Regions from separate parts of the Paenibacillus mesotrionivorans genome, predicted to be linked through region 1. Evidence: riboswitches for the same ligand, from Rfam matches in the RefSeq annotation. Region 1 holds a riboswitch; each other region holds the start of a gene.
The links. Region 1 has a riboswitch for thiamine pyrophosphate ahead of thiM (hydroxyethylthiazole kinase). Riboswitches for the same ligand answer to the same signal wherever they lie in the genome.
Positions count from the first base shown of each region.

Region 1 (5,509 bases):
TCTCGCTCCTGTTCGGGTGTGACCTGATAATCCCCAACCCCGATCAGCGTCTGGACCAGGCCTTATATTTTATCGAGGCTATTGGAGGCGCTTTGACGGAACCATGGGATTAAAAAAACGGCTGCCCTGGAAATGGACAGCCGTTCATTTGCATCGGGTGACAGTTATTGATAGTAGGAGGTTGTAAGCGGAATGATAAACCCTCCGTCTGTGGGCTGTTTGACCTGAATGGAAATATTCTTCACGCCTGTGATCGTGACTTCAATGGTCTGGAGGCCTGATGAAGGAGTAATGCCCTTGACTTCCTTGAGCAGGGCATTCTTGTCAATATCGGTGATCTCCAGCGATTCCACATCCTGGACTGTTGCGGCAAATTGCAGAACCAGCTTCGTATATTTGCCCGCCGGGCTTAAGGCCGTATATTTAATATTGGAGTCCGGTGCGCTGTACAGCACCTCAGAATAGTCTTTGCCACCGAATTGCGTATGTGCGGGATCCTTGGAATAGAGTGTGTTGTTAAAATCCTCCCGGTTAACCGGAACACCTTCCGCAAGCTCGCCCAGAAGGACCTCTTTGGCTTGCTCATCGTACTTCACAGGTATTTCCAGCAGATTGGCGATTCCCCGGACAGGCAGATACGTGGTGCCCTCGTAGGTAATGGGAAGAACCTGGTTGCCGTCCGCATCCTTCAAAACGGCAATTTCTCCATTGAATCTAACCTTCAGCTCTCCATTCAGGTAAGCCCGGATTTCCTGAAGCTGCGTACTGGCTAAAGCGCCTGCTGCCATACCAACCAAAAGAAGCAGGGTTCCTCCGAATGTGACCAAAAGCTTTTTCTTCATAAAAAGACTCCTTTCCGCCTGGAAAATAAATTTTGGTGATTATAATTATTTCAATATTATAATAAGTTGGCACAATTTCACAAGGGAAATTGAGGATATGGCGCAGGAGCAAACGAAAGGGGTATGAGGATGGCAGTAAAAGAGGTTTTGCCGTTTGGCGATCCCATTCTGCGGAAAACCGCCAAACCTGTGGAGGAGCTGACGCCCCGGGTGCTGCGGATGCTGGACGACTTGGCGGAAACACTGTATGCGGCTGACGGCCGGGCGGGTTTGGCCGCTCCCCAGGTAGGTCTTTTGCGCAGACTCATTGTGATGGACTGTGGGGATGGTCTGGTGGAGCTGATCAATCCGGTTATCCTGGAGCAAAGCGGGGAACAGATGGGAACCGAAGGCTGCCTGTCCTACCCCGGCTACTACGGCAACGTGAAACGGGCCAACCGGGTAAAGGTGAGCACCCTCAACCGGCAAGGGGAAACGGTCATTATTGAGGCGGAGGGGTATTTGGCCCGCTGTATCCAGCATGAGGTGGATCATCTGGACGGGGTGCTGTTTATCGACCACATGCAGGAGCAATGGCTCTTCCATGAATCCGGCAGCGGCCGGGTGCCGCTATTGCAGGTACTGAAGCTCAGCAGACCTCTCTGACCGGGGGAGTCCTGGTGAAGGGGTAGCTATGGACATCTCCCGGCAGGATGGGTATGCTTAGAAGAGATATGCGGTGCGCCGCAAGAATAGACAGGAGGCAGGTACAAGTGAGCAATATCGGAGTATGGGAAAATGCGGAGCCGGGCGTAAAGCGTTGTATTCTGAACGCAGTGGGCAGCCTGATGATGATGGAGGTGCGTTTTGCCAAGGGGGCGGAAGGCTACGAGCACAGCCATCCCCATGAGCAGATGAGCTATTGCTTGCGCGGACGGTTTACCTTCCGTATCGACGGCAAGGAAACGGAAGTATCCGCCGGTCAAACCATCGCCATTCCCAGCAATGCCAAACACGGGGTGACAGCGCTGGAGGAGGACTCCGCACTGCTGGATACCTTCACACCCATCCGTCAGGATCTGGTGAAGTTCTAGGATTGTATAAGACGGCTGCTTCGCATTGCCAAGCACAGGCCTTCTTGGTAAGATGATCGTAATTGCATATGAAGCATGGGAGTCCGCAGGAGCGGGCTGAGAGTACGGCTGTCCGCCGTTTACCATTGGAACCTGTTGGATCATGCCAGCGTAGGGAGCTTGCCCGTTTTGAGGCGCTTTGCTATTGGCGAGGCGTCTTTTTTGCGGTTCACGCGTCCGGCTAGCTGGACTACCGATAATGAGGAGTTGGCGGAAAATGGAATTACATGAGCTGGAGCAAAACCTGATGAAGGTACGGGAGCAGAAGCCCCTGGTCCACAACATCACCAATGTGGTGGTGACCAACTTTACGGCGAACGGGCTGCTGGCGCTGGGGGCATCCCCGGTTATGGCGTACGCCAAGGAAGAAGTGGCTGATATGGCCAAAATCGCCGGTGCCCTGGTGCTAAACATGGGCACCCTGGATGAAACCGTGGTCCACGCCATGCATGTGGCCGGCCGTTCGGCCAACGCTCATGGCGTGCCGGTGGTTTTTGACCCCGTCGGCGCAGGCGCCACCCCGTACCGGACGGATACGGCACGGAAGATGATGGACGAGGTCAAGGTGTCCATCCTGCGCGGCAATGCCGCAGAGATCGCCAACGTGATCGGCGAATCCGGCACGATCAAGGGTGTGGACGGAGGCGATACCGCAGCGGATGCGGTGGAGCTGGCCCGCCAGGCAGCCCGGAAGCTGGGCTGCGTGGTGGTAGTGACCGGCGCCGACGATATCGTAAGCGACGGCAGCGTCACCTGGAAGGTCAGCAACGGCACCGCCCTGCTGACCAAGGTTACGGGCACCGGCTGCCTGCTCACGTCTGTGATTGGAGCCTTCGCCGCGGTAGAGAAGGACCTGGTCAAGGCGGCGGTATCCGCCCTGGCCTACTATGGCGTAGCTGCCGAGGAAGCCCTGAAGGTATCCGGCGGCGACCGTCCCGGAACCTTCCAGACGGAGCTGTTGAACCAGCTCCATCAGGTGGAAGGCGCCTTCGTCAAAAAAGCGGCCATCCTGGCTCAGGTAGAGTAGGCCTGCAAGCAGCCCGTCACAAAAAAAGGTTGTCCCAAACGTCATGAGCATGACGGGGACAGCCTTTTTTTCGTGTTGGAAGCACCTGCGTAAGACCATGGCTTCAGGACTTCTCTCCGCCGCGCTCCACCTTACCCGGCAAATCCTCCTTCAGACGGTCCATCAATGCGGCGGTTTCTCCTGAGTCGCCCTGGCAGTTGATCCATTGGGCCAACCCTGTCAAGGCTGCCACCTCCATGTCATCCTCTGCATCCCCGCGGCCCGCTACAGTGGCATCCGCCTCCGGAAAACCCGTGCCTGCGTGCTTTTGCTCCTCTTGAAAATCTGGGGACAAGCTCTCCGCCTCCTTTCACACACATCTTTACCCATACTATGGCTTGGCGGCCAAGGTTCTATGCGCATGCCAAAACGCCGCCCGGCATAACCCAGGCGGCGTTCACTATGCAGCAAATCAGCCGATGGCGTACAGACCGGGGCCAGTCAGGGCCAGAGCCACTGCTACTGCAATCAGCAGGAGGTTATATTCATAACCGCCTTTATCGGTCCAATAACCGTTGGGGCCGTGAACCTTCACAATGGCCACCAGCATCGTGCCTGCGATGAGCACTGCGGCTACCGGCAGCCACAGACCTGCGGCAAACAGAAGGCCGCCTGCCAGCTCAGACAATCCGGCCATCACAGCCATGGCCACACCGGGTTTCATACCGATGGATTCCATCCAGCCTCCGGTGCCTTTGGGGCCGTATCCGCCGAACCAGCCGAACAGCTTTTGCGCCCCGTGCCCCATCAAGGTCAATCCGACCACCAACCGTATAATCAACAAACCTGCATCCAACATTAGAATTCCTCCCTGATTATCTTGTGTTTTTGAATTAACTTACTTTATGTAAGTATAATAGCATGAGCGACTTACTTTTGTAAAGTTAATTATTATATATTTTAGTGGGCGATTTTTTCTGCCTGTACATCCAAAGAAAGAATCCCTGCTTCCGAAACATTCCAGTGGATGAAAGCGTCTTTATTGGTAGAACAGAGGGCTTAGCAGCGGCCAGGGGTGTCCTGTCCGTGAAATAGCCCGAGAGAGGGAGGTTTACCCTCATGGTCCAATCTGGCAAATATGCTGCGTTATTTATCATATGGATTTTGGCAGGGGCGCTTTTATTCGGATGTGAACGGGAGCAACGGATAGCGCCGGAGGAGACCCCAGCCTCATCCTTGGCCCCGTCTCCCGTTCCTACAGCCGCCCCTCCTGCACCGGCGGCCTCCGCCCCAGCAGCGGAACCGGCCTCCCAGGTCCGGGTTCCGGTAGCCTCCGTTGCCGCCGGGCGGATATTCGATGCCGCAGGCTACGGCAGCAAGCCGGGACTATCCTTTGCCGTTGACCGGGACGGCACTGCCTGGCATTGGGGCTGGGGCTTCGGCTCTCCCGAGGCGGATACCGGGCCTAAACGGGTAACCGCTGACAGGCCGGTGACGCAGGTGACCCAAAATTATCTGTTGGGCAAAGACGGCCATGTTATGAAGCGGGGAACCAAGCAGCAGGAGGCGCTTCAGCAGGTGGAGGGTTTGTCCGAGATTATATCCATCCAGCAGCTGGATGAGATGTTCGGCACCCTGTTTGCCCTGCGCAAGGACGGAACGTTATGGTACTTGCCGAGAGAAACGGGAAAGCCGCTGCGCTTCGGCAATTTTTCAGGGGTATCGGCTATATACGGAACATCCTTTTCGCTTTTTGTGCAGGAGCAGGAAGGCAGGCTGTGGTATGCGGCAGGGTTAAGCGGGGATATTCTGAAGCCGGAGAATCATAAAGTGCTGCTGCTGCAGGGAGTTGCATCGGTAACGGTCGGTTATGAGGATGAGGCGCTGATCCGGCTGGATAATAACGAGGTTTTGCGCTATCTTCCCCGTGAGCAAAAGCTTGCAGCAGAGCCGCGGCTTGCCGGTGCGGTGAAGATGGCTGTAGCCGGTGAAGGCACCTATCTGTTCACCCGCAGCGACGGAACCGTATGGGGCTTCGGGAAGAATGGGGACGGACTTCTGGGGCCAGGCACTGAAACGGTGCTGGACCCTGTACAAATACAAGGGCTTGAAGATATTGTCGGTCTTGAAGCGGGCAATCATCATGCCTTGGCCTTAGATGAAGCAGGCCGGGTATATACCTGGGGCCGGAATATGGACGGCCAGCTGGGCAGGGTTCCGGTTATTTTGGACCGTTGGAAGGACATGGGGGAGCTGACCGGCGTCCGCAAGGCCGTGGCTGCCTCCGGACGTCCCTATTTTATTATGGAGGACGGGACCCTGCGCGCCATGCAGCCTGACCGCACCTTCGGGCCAGTACCGGGAGTGGCGGAGCTTCAGGAGCTTCAATTTGTCCTGGGTTATCCCGTTACGCTGGATAAGACAGGAGCTGTCCGGCTGTGGGAGAAGGATTTCTCCTCTTCCCAGCCTCTGACGCTCACCAATCCGGTGAAACGGATGGCTGCCGGCGGGGACCGGCTGCTGCTGCTGGACGACCGGGGCAAACTGGA
Region 1 covers NZ_JBJURJ010000011.1:139,073-144,581, reverse strand. The annotation lists gene ACI1P1_RS17455 (guanylate kinase) at 1-113, shown strand, start outside; gene ACI1P1_RS17450 (hypothetical protein) at 165-842, opposite strand; gene def (peptide deformylase) at 972-1,487, shown strand; gene ACI1P1_RS17440 (cupin domain-containing protein) at 1,595-1,915, shown strand; TPP riboswitch at 1,981-2,089, shown strand; gene thiM (hydroxyethylthiazole kinase) at 2,172-2,981, shown strand; gene ACI1P1_RS17430 (hypothetical protein) at 3,085-3,315, opposite strand; gene ACI1P1_RS17425 (DoxX family protein) at 3,433-3,819, opposite strand; gene ACI1P1_RS17420 (RCC1 domain-containing protein) at 4,080-5,509, shown strand, end outside.

Region 2 (5,509 bases), on a different contig from region 1:
CCCGCCCATGTGCTGCGCCGCTTCAAGCGGGAGCGGCATCATCTCTTGTATATTGTGGACCGGACGGGAGACGTGCTGCAGGTATGCCCGGAGGACAGGCTGCTGCGGGCGTATCTGTCCCGGATGTCCGGCCCGCCGGGAGGCCGTGGGGGAATAGGACCCGGGCGAAGCCGCGGCAAGGGGGAAAAAATCGGTTAGTGTGGTCACATTCCTCTTATGCTACAATATCTACATGGAGAAACAGGCAATGAGGTGAATAGCGTATTGAAAAGGATTGTGGTTCGTTATGAGTCCGGCGCCAGCTCCGTTGCGTTGATGGAGGACGGAAGGCTGGCCGAGTTTTTCGTGGAGCAGCCGGCGGAAGGGGAACGGGCCGGCAATATCTACAAGGGCAAGGTTGTGAACGTGCTGCCGGGGATGCAGGCGGCGTTTGTGGATATCGGATTGCGCAAGAATGCGTTTCTCTATATTGATGATTTGCTGCCGGTTCACCTGGAGAAGAAACCCAAGGTCAAACCCTCCATCACCGAGCTGGTGCGGGAAGGCCAGGAAATCCTGGTCCAGGTGCGCAAGGAGCCGCTGGGCACCAAGGGCGCCCGGGTGACCACCCACTTTACGTTGCCGGGGCGTTGGCTGGTGCTTTTGCCACATGCGGATTATGTGGCGGTCTCCCGCAAGATTGAGTCCGAGCCGGAGCGGGCCCGGCTGAAGCAGATCGGCATGCAGATCAAACCACCGGAGGACGGGATTATTATCCGCACCGTGGCCGAGAATGAATGCCAGGAGTCCCTGCAAAAGGATATGGCCATCTTAAGCGACATCTGGGCCAGCCTGGTACGACGGGCAGACGTTGCTGAAGCGCCGGCGCTTTTGTACCGGGACCTGGGGATGATTCCCCGGCTTGTCCGGGATCTGTTCTCCGACTCTGTGGAGGAGCTCATTATTGATGACGGGCGTTCCGCCGACGAGATCGGCGCCCAAATCTGTGCCATGGCCCCGGAGCTCCAGGACCGGGTCAAGGTGTATGAGGGACCGGAGCCGGTGCTTTCGCATTACGGGATTGAGGAGCAGCTGGAGCGGGCCTACAAGCGTAAGATCTGGCTGGAGAACGGCGCTTATCTGGTGATTGACCCTACTGAAGCCCTGACGGTGATTGATGTGAACACCGGCAAGTACACGGGAACCGTGGATTTGGAGCAGACGGTTTTCGAAACCAATATGGAGGCCGCGGAGGAAATTGCCCGGCTTCTGCGCCTGCGGGATATGGGCGGTATGGTGATTGTCGACTTCATTGATATGGCCGAGGAGAAGCACCGCCGCCTGGTGACGGACAAGCTGGAGACCTGCATGAAGAAGGACCGCACCAAGGTGCAGGTGGTGGGCTGGACCAAGCTGGGGCTGGTGGAAATCACCCGGAAGAAGGTCCGTCCGGCGTTGGACGAGCTTCTGACGGAAACCTGCTCCTGCTGCGGAGGAACGGGTCGGGCGCCGATTAAGCACAGGCCCGGTCACGCGTAAGCCGCACGTTTCAATTGCCAACCGGTCGCCTATCCGGTATAGTGGATGTAACTGAATATATGTTTACGGGGGCTGGATATAGTCCGGCTGAGATTGGAACCGATTGTTCCTGACCGTTAATCTGAACCAGGTAATGCTGGCGTAGAGAATACAACGAAACCACACCCTTCGTCTATTCTCGGAGGGTTTTTTCTTGCGCCAAGAATCCATTTTTTTGGAAAAAATAGGTCGAAGGGGGCGTACATATGGGAGAACCGGAAGCACGGCAAAAGGCGGAAATCCTGGACGGGGCAAAGCTGCAGCATGCCGTTCAGCGGATCAGGGGAAGCAGAGACGAACTGCTCGCTATACTGGAGCGGCTGGTGGGATATGCCACGGTCAGCCCTCCTGCCCGGAATACGGCCGTTGCCCAGGATTTTCTGGCTAATGAGCTGGAGGCGGCGGGTTTTGGCATCAGCCGCTGGGAGCTTTATCCAGGGGATCCGGTGGTGGTCGGGATCAAGCCGGGAGCCCGGCCGGACAGCTGCCGCAGCCTGATCCTGAACGGGCATATGGATGTGGCCGAGGTGGGAAAGCCCGGGGAATGGTTGGGTGATCCCTTCAAGCTCCATGTGGACGGTGATTGGGCCGTTGGCCGGGGCACGGCGGATATGAAGGGCGCTTTAGCCGCCGCCTTGCTGGCCATCCGCATCTTGAAGGATGAAGGCATCCTATTGGGAGGTAACCTCCAGTTCCAAAGCGCCGTAGGCGAAGAGGCGGGCGAAGCCGGCACACGCTCCATCACGGAGCGCGGACTGGCCGACGGGTATGATTATGCGGTGGTGATGGACACCAGCAATCTGGCCATCCAGGGCCAGGGAGGCGTTATCACCGGCTGGCTGACGGTTCAGAGCCCCCAGGTGCATCATGACGGGATGCGGGCTAGCATGCTTCATGCCGGAGGCGGTGTGTTCGGCGCCAGCGCCATCGAGAAGATGGCGAAGCTCATCGGCTGCCTCCAGGAGCTGGAGCGCCACTGGGCGGTAGTGAAGCAGTATCCCGGCTTCCCGCTGGGAGTCACCACCATCAATCCCGCCGTAATCGAGGGCGGGCGGCATGCCGCTTTTGTGGCGGATAGCTGCCGGCTGTGGATCACGGTGCATGTTTATCCGGATGAGGATTACCAGGCAGTGACCCGGGAAATCGAGGAACATATCCGCTATGCGGCCATGGCCGATCCGTGGCTGAGGGAGCATCCCCCTACATTCCAGTGGGGCGGGCGTTCCATGATTGAGGACCGGGGGGAAATCTTCCCCTCGCTGGAGCTGGACCGGCAGCACCCGGGCTTGGACTGTCTGGCTGGATGTCATGAGGAGGCGGCTGGGCGGAAGCCGGAGATCAGCATGAGCCCATCCGTTACTGACGCAGGCTGGCTGGCGGAAGCGGGTGTGCCCGCGGCGATCTACGGGCCGGGGCTTCTGTCGGAAGCGCATGGAGTGAACGAGGGTGTGTCCGTGGCTGAGCTGTTAACCTTTGCCGAAAGCCTGCTCCGTTTTATTGCCGTCTGGTGCAACAGCCCCAAAACCGAAGGGAGAGAAGATCAATGACACGGTTTACCGATACGCTGCATGACGCAGCCTATACCATCTGGCAGGCCAGCCATCAGCATCCTTTTTTGACGGAGCTGCGGGACGGGACGCTGGCTACCGAACGGTTTGCCTTTTATATGAAGCAGGATTACGCCTATCTGAAGGAATATGCCAAGATGTTCGCCTACGGCAGCATCAAAGCCAAGGATCTTGCCACCATGGGATTGTTTGCCAAGCTTCTGGACAGCACGCTGAATGTGGAGATGGAGCTGCACCGCCAGTATGCGGAACGGCTGGGCATTCCCCGGCAGGAGCTGGAGGATACCAAGCCCGCACCTGTCACCACAGCCTATACGTCCTACCTGCTGAACGCAGCAGCGGCGGGCAATCTGGCGGAGCTGACCGCCGCGCTCCTGCCCTGTACATGGAGCTATTGCGAGATTGGCACTGCCATCGCTGCCCATCCGGGGTCATTGGAGCATCCCTTCTACGGAGAATGGGTGGAGATGTATGCCTCCGAGGAGTTCGCCAAGCTGAATGAATGGTGTATGGAGTTGATGAACCAGCTGGCCGAGGGGCTTCCAGAAGGGGAGCTGGCGCTGCTGACGGAGCGGTTCGTAACCGCCTCGCGCTTTGAGTATCTGTTCTGGCAGATGGCCTACCGGATGGAGGAGTGGCCGGTATGACCGATTGTGATCAGGAAGGCAAGGCAAGGTCTTCGAAGGCTGCGTATACGGAGGGTCCCGGAGCGGCGGCTCTCGATGTGCGGGGGCTGACCTACCGGTTTGACCCGGACAGCCTGTTGTTCGAAAACCTTTCCTTCACCATCCAAAAAGGGGAGTTCGTCTCCCTGCTGGCTCCCAGCGGGGTGGGCAAAACCACTCTGTTCCGTCTCATCGCCGGGCTGTTGGAGCCGGATGCCGGAGAAATTCGGTTATCCGGCGGGGAGCCGGGTTTACCCGGTGCCGGGGCTGGGGTTGCATCCCAACCGGCACCCGGAACAGGCTCAGGTCTCACCGCTCCGCCGCGCGGCAAGCCGAAGCGGCTGGGCCTGGCGGGCTACATGCCCCAGCGGGACGGGCTGATGCCCTGGCGCACCGTGCTGGACAATGCCGCCCTGGGCCTGGAGGTAGGGGGAATGCCGAAGGGTGAAGCCCGGCGGCGGGTAAGGGAGCTTTTGCCCTCCTTCGGCCTGGAGCAAAGCGCCGACCGCCTGCCCGCCGAGCTGTCCGGCGGTATGCGGCAGCGGGTCTCCTTCCTGCGGACGCTGCTTGCCGGCCAGGAGCTGCTGCTTTTGGATGAGCCCTTCAGCGCTCTGGACGCCATGACCCGACTGGATATGCAGGAATGGCTGCTCCAGGTATGGGAGGAGCACCGGAAAACCATTCTCTTCATCACTCACGATGTGGATGAAGCGCTGTTTCTCTCCGACCGTGTGCTGGTGGCCTGCACCTCGCCGATTGGCCGCCTGGAGGAATTCAGGGTGCCCTTGGACCGGCCCCGGAAGAGCGAGGCGATGCTGGACGCCAGCCTGCTGCCGGCCAAACGGGAGATTCTGCGGCTCTTAAGAGCGGGCAAATCAGGCGGGCAGAACCCCGGAGAGCCGGAGGAAGGGGGCGGACGCGTATGAAGCCTTGGCTCCGTCAATACGGCCCGGCTATTCTTTTTGTGCTTATCCTGGCGGGGGTATGGGAGGCGGCAACCGTTTGGTTGGACATCCCCCGCTACATTATTCCGCGGCTGTCCCGGGTGCTGGTATCCGTCTGGGATACCCGGGATTTACTGTGGCGCCATTCTTTGTACACCCTGCAGGAGGCGCTTCTGGGACTATTCCTGTCGGTGCTGTTCGGGGTGCTGCTGGCCTCTCTCATGGAAGGCTCCCGGCTGGCCAAACGGACTCTGTATCCTCTGGTTATTGCCTCCCAAACGATTCCCATCGTGGCGCTTTCGCCGGTTATGGTCATGTGGTTCGGCTACGAAATCTGGAGCAAGGTGGCGGTGGTGATTCTGTTTACCATCTTCCCTGTCACCGTGGGGGCTGTCGACGGCTTCCGCCAGACCGATCCGGGCACGCTGGAGCTGATGAAAACCATGGGGGCCAGCAACGGCCAGATTTTCCGCAAGCTCAAAATCCCCTCGGCTCTGCCGTCCTTCTTCACCGGCCTCAAGGTGGCCGCCACCTTCAGTATCGGGGGAGCCACCATCGGAGAGTGGCTGGGCGCCGACTCCGGGCTGGGCATGTACACCAAACGGGCCTCCAGTCAAATGCGGTCGGAGGCGCTGTTTGCGGGTGTGCTGGTGCTGTCCTTCTTGGGCATAGCCATGTTTTTGGCCGCACTGCTGCTGGAGAAGCGGGTGGTGCGCTGGCAGAACCGCAGGTGAGAAAACCGGCGCAGGACGCCGTTTATTAACTTTTAGAAGGA
Region 2 covers NZ_JBJURJ010000015.1:79,710-85,218, forward strand. The annotation lists gene ACI1P1_RS21405 (M50 family metallopeptidase) at 1-198, shown strand, start outside; gene ACI1P1_RS21410 (Rne/Rng family ribonuclease) at 265-1,518, shown strand; TPP riboswitch at 1,574-1,683, shown strand; gene ACI1P1_RS21415 (acetylornithine deacetylase) at 1,764-3,104, shown strand; gene tenA (thiaminase II) at 3,101-3,772, shown strand; gene ACI1P1_RS21425 (ABC transporter ATP-binding protein) at 3,769-4,716, shown strand; gene ACI1P1_RS21430 (ABC transporter permease) at 4,713-5,468, shown strand.
Region 2: it holds a riboswitch for thiamine pyrophosphate, as region 1 does, so the genes downstream of both, ACI1P1_RS21415 (acetylornithine deacetylase) here and thiM (hydroxyethylthiazole kinase) in region 1, are expected to answer to the same signal.

Region 3 (5,509 bases), on a different contig from region 1:
CTCGGCGGATTTGCCGGTGAGATCGGCGATGGTTTTGAAGGTATTCTCCATCTCCGTGTATTGGTCCATGGTTCCTTCCGCCGGGTAGGAATTAAACGCCAGCGTAGGCGCGATCTGCTTCAGCTTGTCGTAGCTTCCTGTAACCCGGAACTGGGCGGCAATGATCAGATCCGGCTTTAATGCGGCGATGGCCTCCAGGTTCGGCTCCTGGCGGGTGCCCACATCCACAACGTCATTGCCCAATGCCGCATTGGTGGTAATCCACTTCTTGTAGCCCGCCGTATCCGCTGCTCCCACAGGCTGAATGCCCAGCGCGATCAAATCCTCTGCATAGGTCCATTCCAGCACCACAATGCGCTTGGGTGTACCGGTAATTTCGGTGCTGCCCATGGCGTGTGTAACGGTTTTGGTGGCAGGCACTGAAGCGGAGGCAGCCGGAGACGGAGATTGCCCGGAGGCGGAGCCCGTTTGCTCCGGTGAAGCGTTATTGGATGTGCCGCAGGCTGCCAGAAGCGCAAACGACAGCAACGCCGACAGCAGTATCCCTTGTTTTTTCAGTGAAATAGACATGAATGATTCCTCCCCATTTATGTAACCCGTACGCCGGGTGATCTTGCTATTTATGCATGATTGGCAGCGGCACCGCGTCTCTTCTCCCGCTCCTCCTCGGTTATCTTCGGACAGGCAAAGCAATAACCGTGTCCCGTATCCGTCTTGTAGGCAAGACAGCACGAGGCCTTCAGCCTCACCTGGCCGTCCCCCTTGAGATTGCGGGTCAGCCGGAATTTGATTTGGAACGGGTTACCCGGACGCCCGAACACCTCCGGCGGCAGCCGGTTAACCAGAATATCCGCCACAGTCTCCAGTCTGGCCTTCAGCACCGGATCTGTCTCCTCGGAGCGCCACTTGTCCAGAATATAATGGAGCCCGGAGCCCATCAATGCCCAGATGGCACCAGGCGACACCCCTCCCGCTGCCGCAACGGCATCCACCACCGGACGGAGGCTTTGGCCATAAAAAGCGGCAAGCCCTTGCAGCATCTGCTCCTCATCCCCTTCGGCCGGGAGTGTCACAGGATCGGGACAAACCAGCCGGAAGGACATGGATGCCCCATAGGAGGCCTCTTCCATCTGGAGAAACACACCCTCCGGCGTCAGCCGGAGGTCCAGCCGGTCATGCCACATGGCATATGCCACAGCTGCACCCAAGCGCCCGAGCCACGAGGCAAAATAGGTAGCGCACACATCCGGGCTTTTCGCTTTGATCCGGGGGCCATATACCTCCACAAACTCCTCCGCCCCTACCGTGGATGCCAGACATGCCAGCTCCAGCATCAAAAGCGGCTTGTCCGCACGTCTGTCCGTCACGCCAAACATCGTCTCGTACGTAGACAGCTCGATGGATTGCATGAATCGCCTACCTCCGCTCCACATTCTATGGTTGATAATTATTATCATTTAAACAAATCAAATGATAATGCCTATCACTCTCTCGTGTCAATAAAAAGATGCCCTCCGGCCCGAAAAAATCCAGCTGCGCACTTCGAGGCGGCCGATTGCCGATGTTTGATTGCCGGATAGACTCAATTTGCCTCTGATTGACGATCGAAAGAAGCGGCCTCCTCTCCAGAACCAGCCCCTTCAACCGCAAAATGTTTTGGCCGTCTAAATCAGCCCCTCCAGTCCCTAATGGTCACCCACCTCAAACCAGATCTCAGCAACCGCTAACGGCTTGCCCCCCCTCCAACCGCTAACGGAACTCAAAAGCTCTTAGCGGCTGAAAAGGGACCAATTTGATTTTTAACGGAACTCAACGTCCCTTAGCGCACATTTTGCCCTTCATTTGCACCCCCGGAGCCAGCTAAGAGTCTCTCAGTTCCGTTAGCGCGCCAAAGCGGCGGATTCCGGCCTCTAAGCGTCGCACAGTTCCGTTAGCGATGGCGGCTGCTGGGCCGGAGGGATTTCCGCCGATTGCCGCCAAGTGCCGGCCCAAAAACATTAGCTTGGCCTCCTAACCAGACATCCGGATTGGCCCCCCCACTTTCGAATACACAAAAAAGCCCCTGCCAACCACGCCTGTGGTGACAAGAACTTTTTGGGTGTGTGTTCTTTTGTAAAGTGTGTGTTCTATTCTGAAGTGTTTGTTCTATTTAATAAATTTTTTGGCCTTCTCGACCGCTTCATCCTCGGTCGCACCGGTGACATACCGCCCGTTGACGAATATAAAGGCGCTGCGGGAGCAGGGGCCGCAATAGGATTTGCAGCCCACCTTAATATCCGCATCCGGCGACAGCTTCTCGAGCTTGGGAAGAAGTGTTTTGACCCGGGTATGCTTGCATTTGTCGCAGATTTGGATGTTGTTCTTGGACATTAGTGATCCCCGGTGTTTCCTTTGGAGGGATTGGTGATGGCGAAGCCTTCCTGAGGCACGTAGAAATAATCGACGCGGATCCCGTCCAGAAGGGGCTCATCTTTGTCCAGAAGCACAGTGATTCCCTTGTCGGTCTCAATCACCGCATCATTTTCCTTGGGTGTATCCAGGTCCATGCCGTAATGGGCATGATCCCCGTGCTTATGGGTAACGAACACCCTCAGCTTCAGCTCTTTATTTTCTTCCTTCTCCAATTCTTCAAGAATCTTTTTGGCCGCGTTGCGGGAAATTTTACAATTCATCTTCCACATCTCCTTCTTTGCAATCCGCTTGTACATCCCCCATTGTATATGATAATGCTTTTTTGAAGCAACTGGAGTTGTCCGGTTCCCCTTCCCACCTGCCCTGCCTTGTGTTATGATGGGTGCAGCAAAAGTTCATAAGTTATTCACACTAGGGGGGCCGCAAGGCTGAGACGGATGTTGATCCGGACCCTTTGAACCTGATCTGGGCAATTCCAGCGTAGGGAAGTGGGAACGAGATTGGGCTACACCCGACGACGCGACTGCGGCAGCAACACCATCCTCTCAGGATGCTGCGCACCGTCCTCCGCCAACGGCGAGCCGATTCCACCGATTCCAAACTGTCCCTTTTCCAGGGGACAGTTTTTTTATTTTCCCTACTCCAAAAAGAAAGGCGGTGATTCCGGTGACTTCCCCGAAGCTGCATATGATCACGGGAGGCAGAAACTTCGGCGCTTCCCTCCATGCGGCCGCCCAGGCTGCCCCGTGGGTAGATTACATCCATCTGCGGAATAAAGCTGCCTCCGCCCGCGAAATGGAATCCTGGGCCCTGCATCTCCTGCAGGGTGGCGTGTCCCCGGGCAAGCTTGTGATTAACGACCGGGTGGATGTGGCGCTGGCAGTGGGAGCCTGCGGAGTCCAGCTGGCCTGGCACAGCCTGCGCCCCTCCACGGTCAAAACCCGGTGGCCCCATCTGCTGGTGGGGGTTTCTGTACATACCCCCCAGGAGGCGGCCGAGGCATTCGCAGAGGGCGCCGACTATGTGCTGTTTGGCCATGTATATGATTCCGCCAGCAAACCGGGTGTCCCTCCCCGAGGTCTCCGCCTGTTGGAGGAAACCGTCCGTCTAAGCGGGAATCATCCTGTCATAGCCTTGGGCGGCATCCAGCCCGCCCATATTCCCGGGCTGCTGCGTACCGGGGCAGCCGGTTATGCAGTGCTCTCCGGCATCGGAGCAGCCGCCGATCCTGCACAGGCCGCCCGGGACTACCGCGACGCAGCTTTAAAAGGAGGTGATCTCCCATGATGCTGATGATTAACGGCCAACCCTTCCACACTCCCGAGGATTGCTCCAGTATGGCCGACTTGCTGGCCTTGCCGCAATGGCGGCGGGCGATGGTGATTGTGGAGCTGAATGGAGCTGTGCTGAACAGCCGGCAGTATGACGGCACTGCTTTGACCGAAGGCGACTGCATCGAGATGGTTCAAGTTGTAGGCGGCGGGTAACACCCTTTTTTCGCCCTGTCCTTTTCCACCCATTATAAGGAGGTTTTTATCCATGGAGGATTTGTTTCATATCGGAGGCCAGGCCCTGTCCAGCCGTTTGTTCATCGGCACCGGCAAATACAGCCGGAACGCACTCATTCCCGAGGTAGTCGCCAATTCCGGCGCACAGGTCATTACCGTTGCCCTGAGGCGGGTCGACCCCTCATCCCAGGAGGAGAATATTCTCACTCATATTCCCAAGGAAATGGTGCTCTTACCCAATACCTCCGGAGCCCGTACAGCGGAGGAGGCGGTTCGCATCGCCCGTCTGGCCAAGGCGGCGGGAATGGGCAACTGGGTCAAAATTGAAGTGATCAAGGACCAGAAGCATCTTTTGCCCGACAATGCGGAAACGGTGAGAGCGACGGAAATTCTGGCGGAGGAGGGGTTTGTGGTGCTGCCGTACATGAGCCCCGATCTGTCCGCCGCCGTCAGGATGCGTGATGCCGGAGCGGCTGCCGTCATGCCCCTGGGCTCCCCCATCGGGACCAACAGAGGGCTTAGAACCAAGGAGCTCATCGGCATCCTGATTGAGGAAATGGACATTCCCGTTATTGTGGATGCCGGCATCGGCAGACCCTCCGAAGCGGCAGAAGCCATGGAGATGGGGGCCTCCGCCGTCCTGCTGAATACGGCCATTGCCACCGCCCGCGATCCCATGGGAATGGCGGCGGCCTTCCGCGACGCCGTCCGGGCCGGACGCCAGGCTTACCTGTCCGGACTGGGTCCTGTAACGGAAGCAGCCTCTGCCTCCTCCCCCCTCACCGGATTCCTGGGGGCCTGACAGCATTCCCCACCAATTATTCTAGGAGGTGACGGCCATGAGCTTTGGCCCCATATTGGAACGGCTTGAGCATTATCCCTATGAAGAGCTATGGAAAGAGCTGGGCCCGCAGGATGTCCGCCGGGCCTTATCCCGGGACCGGCTAGAGGAGCGGGATCTTCTGGCGCTCCTCTCCCCTGCCGCCGAGCCGTTTCTGGAGGTAATGGCACAGAAGGCCCAGCGTTTGACCCGAACCCACTTCGGATACGCCATGCAGCTGTTTACCCCGATGTATGTGTCCGATTTCTGCATCAACAAATGCACGTATTGCAGCTTCAGCGCCGACTTTGAATTCCCCCGCAAACGGCTGTCCATGGACCAGCTGCGGAAGGAAGCTGAAACCATCGCCGCCACTGGCCTCAAGCATGTGCTTATGCTGACCGGGGAATCCCGCCAGGCGACGCCCATGGACTACCTGGTGGATTGTGTCCATGTCCTGCGGGAGTTCTTCCCGTCTGTGAGCATCGAAATCTTCCCCCTCCGTACCGAGGAATACCGCCAGCTGGTGGAGGCGGGTGCGGACGGGCTCACCTTATACCAGGAGGTGTACCACCGGGAGACATACAGCCAGATCCACGTCAAAGGCCCCAAACGGGTGTACCGCAACCGCCTGGAGGCCCCTGAGCGGGCGTGTCAGGCCGGGTTCCGGAATGTGAATATCGGTGCGCTTCTGGGGATGTACGAGTGGCGGCGGGAGGCCTTCCATGCCTGCATGCACGCCCGTTATCTGCAGGACAAGTACCGGGAT
Region 3 covers NZ_JBJURJ010000013.1:99,229-104,737, forward strand. The annotation lists gene ACI1P1_RS19345 (ABC transporter substrate-binding protein) at 1-570, opposite strand, end outside; gene ACI1P1_RS19350 (hypothetical protein) at 621-1,409, opposite strand; gene ACI1P1_RS19355 (YuzB family protein) at 2,146-2,370, opposite strand; gene ACI1P1_RS19360 (iron-sulfur cluster assembly accessory protein) at 2,370-2,672, opposite strand; TPP riboswitch at 2,816-2,916, shown strand; gene ACI1P1_RS19365 (thiamine phosphate synthase) at 3,079-3,699, shown strand; gene thiS (sulfur carrier protein ThiS) at 3,696-3,899, shown strand; gene ACI1P1_RS19375 (thiazole synthase) at 3,952-4,722, shown strand; gene thiH (2-iminoacetate synthase ThiH) at 4,760-5,509, shown strand, end outside.
Region 3: it holds a riboswitch for thiamine pyrophosphate, as region 1 does, so the genes downstream of both, ACI1P1_RS19365 (thiamine phosphate synthase) here and thiM (hydroxyethylthiazole kinase) in region 1, are expected to answer to the same signal.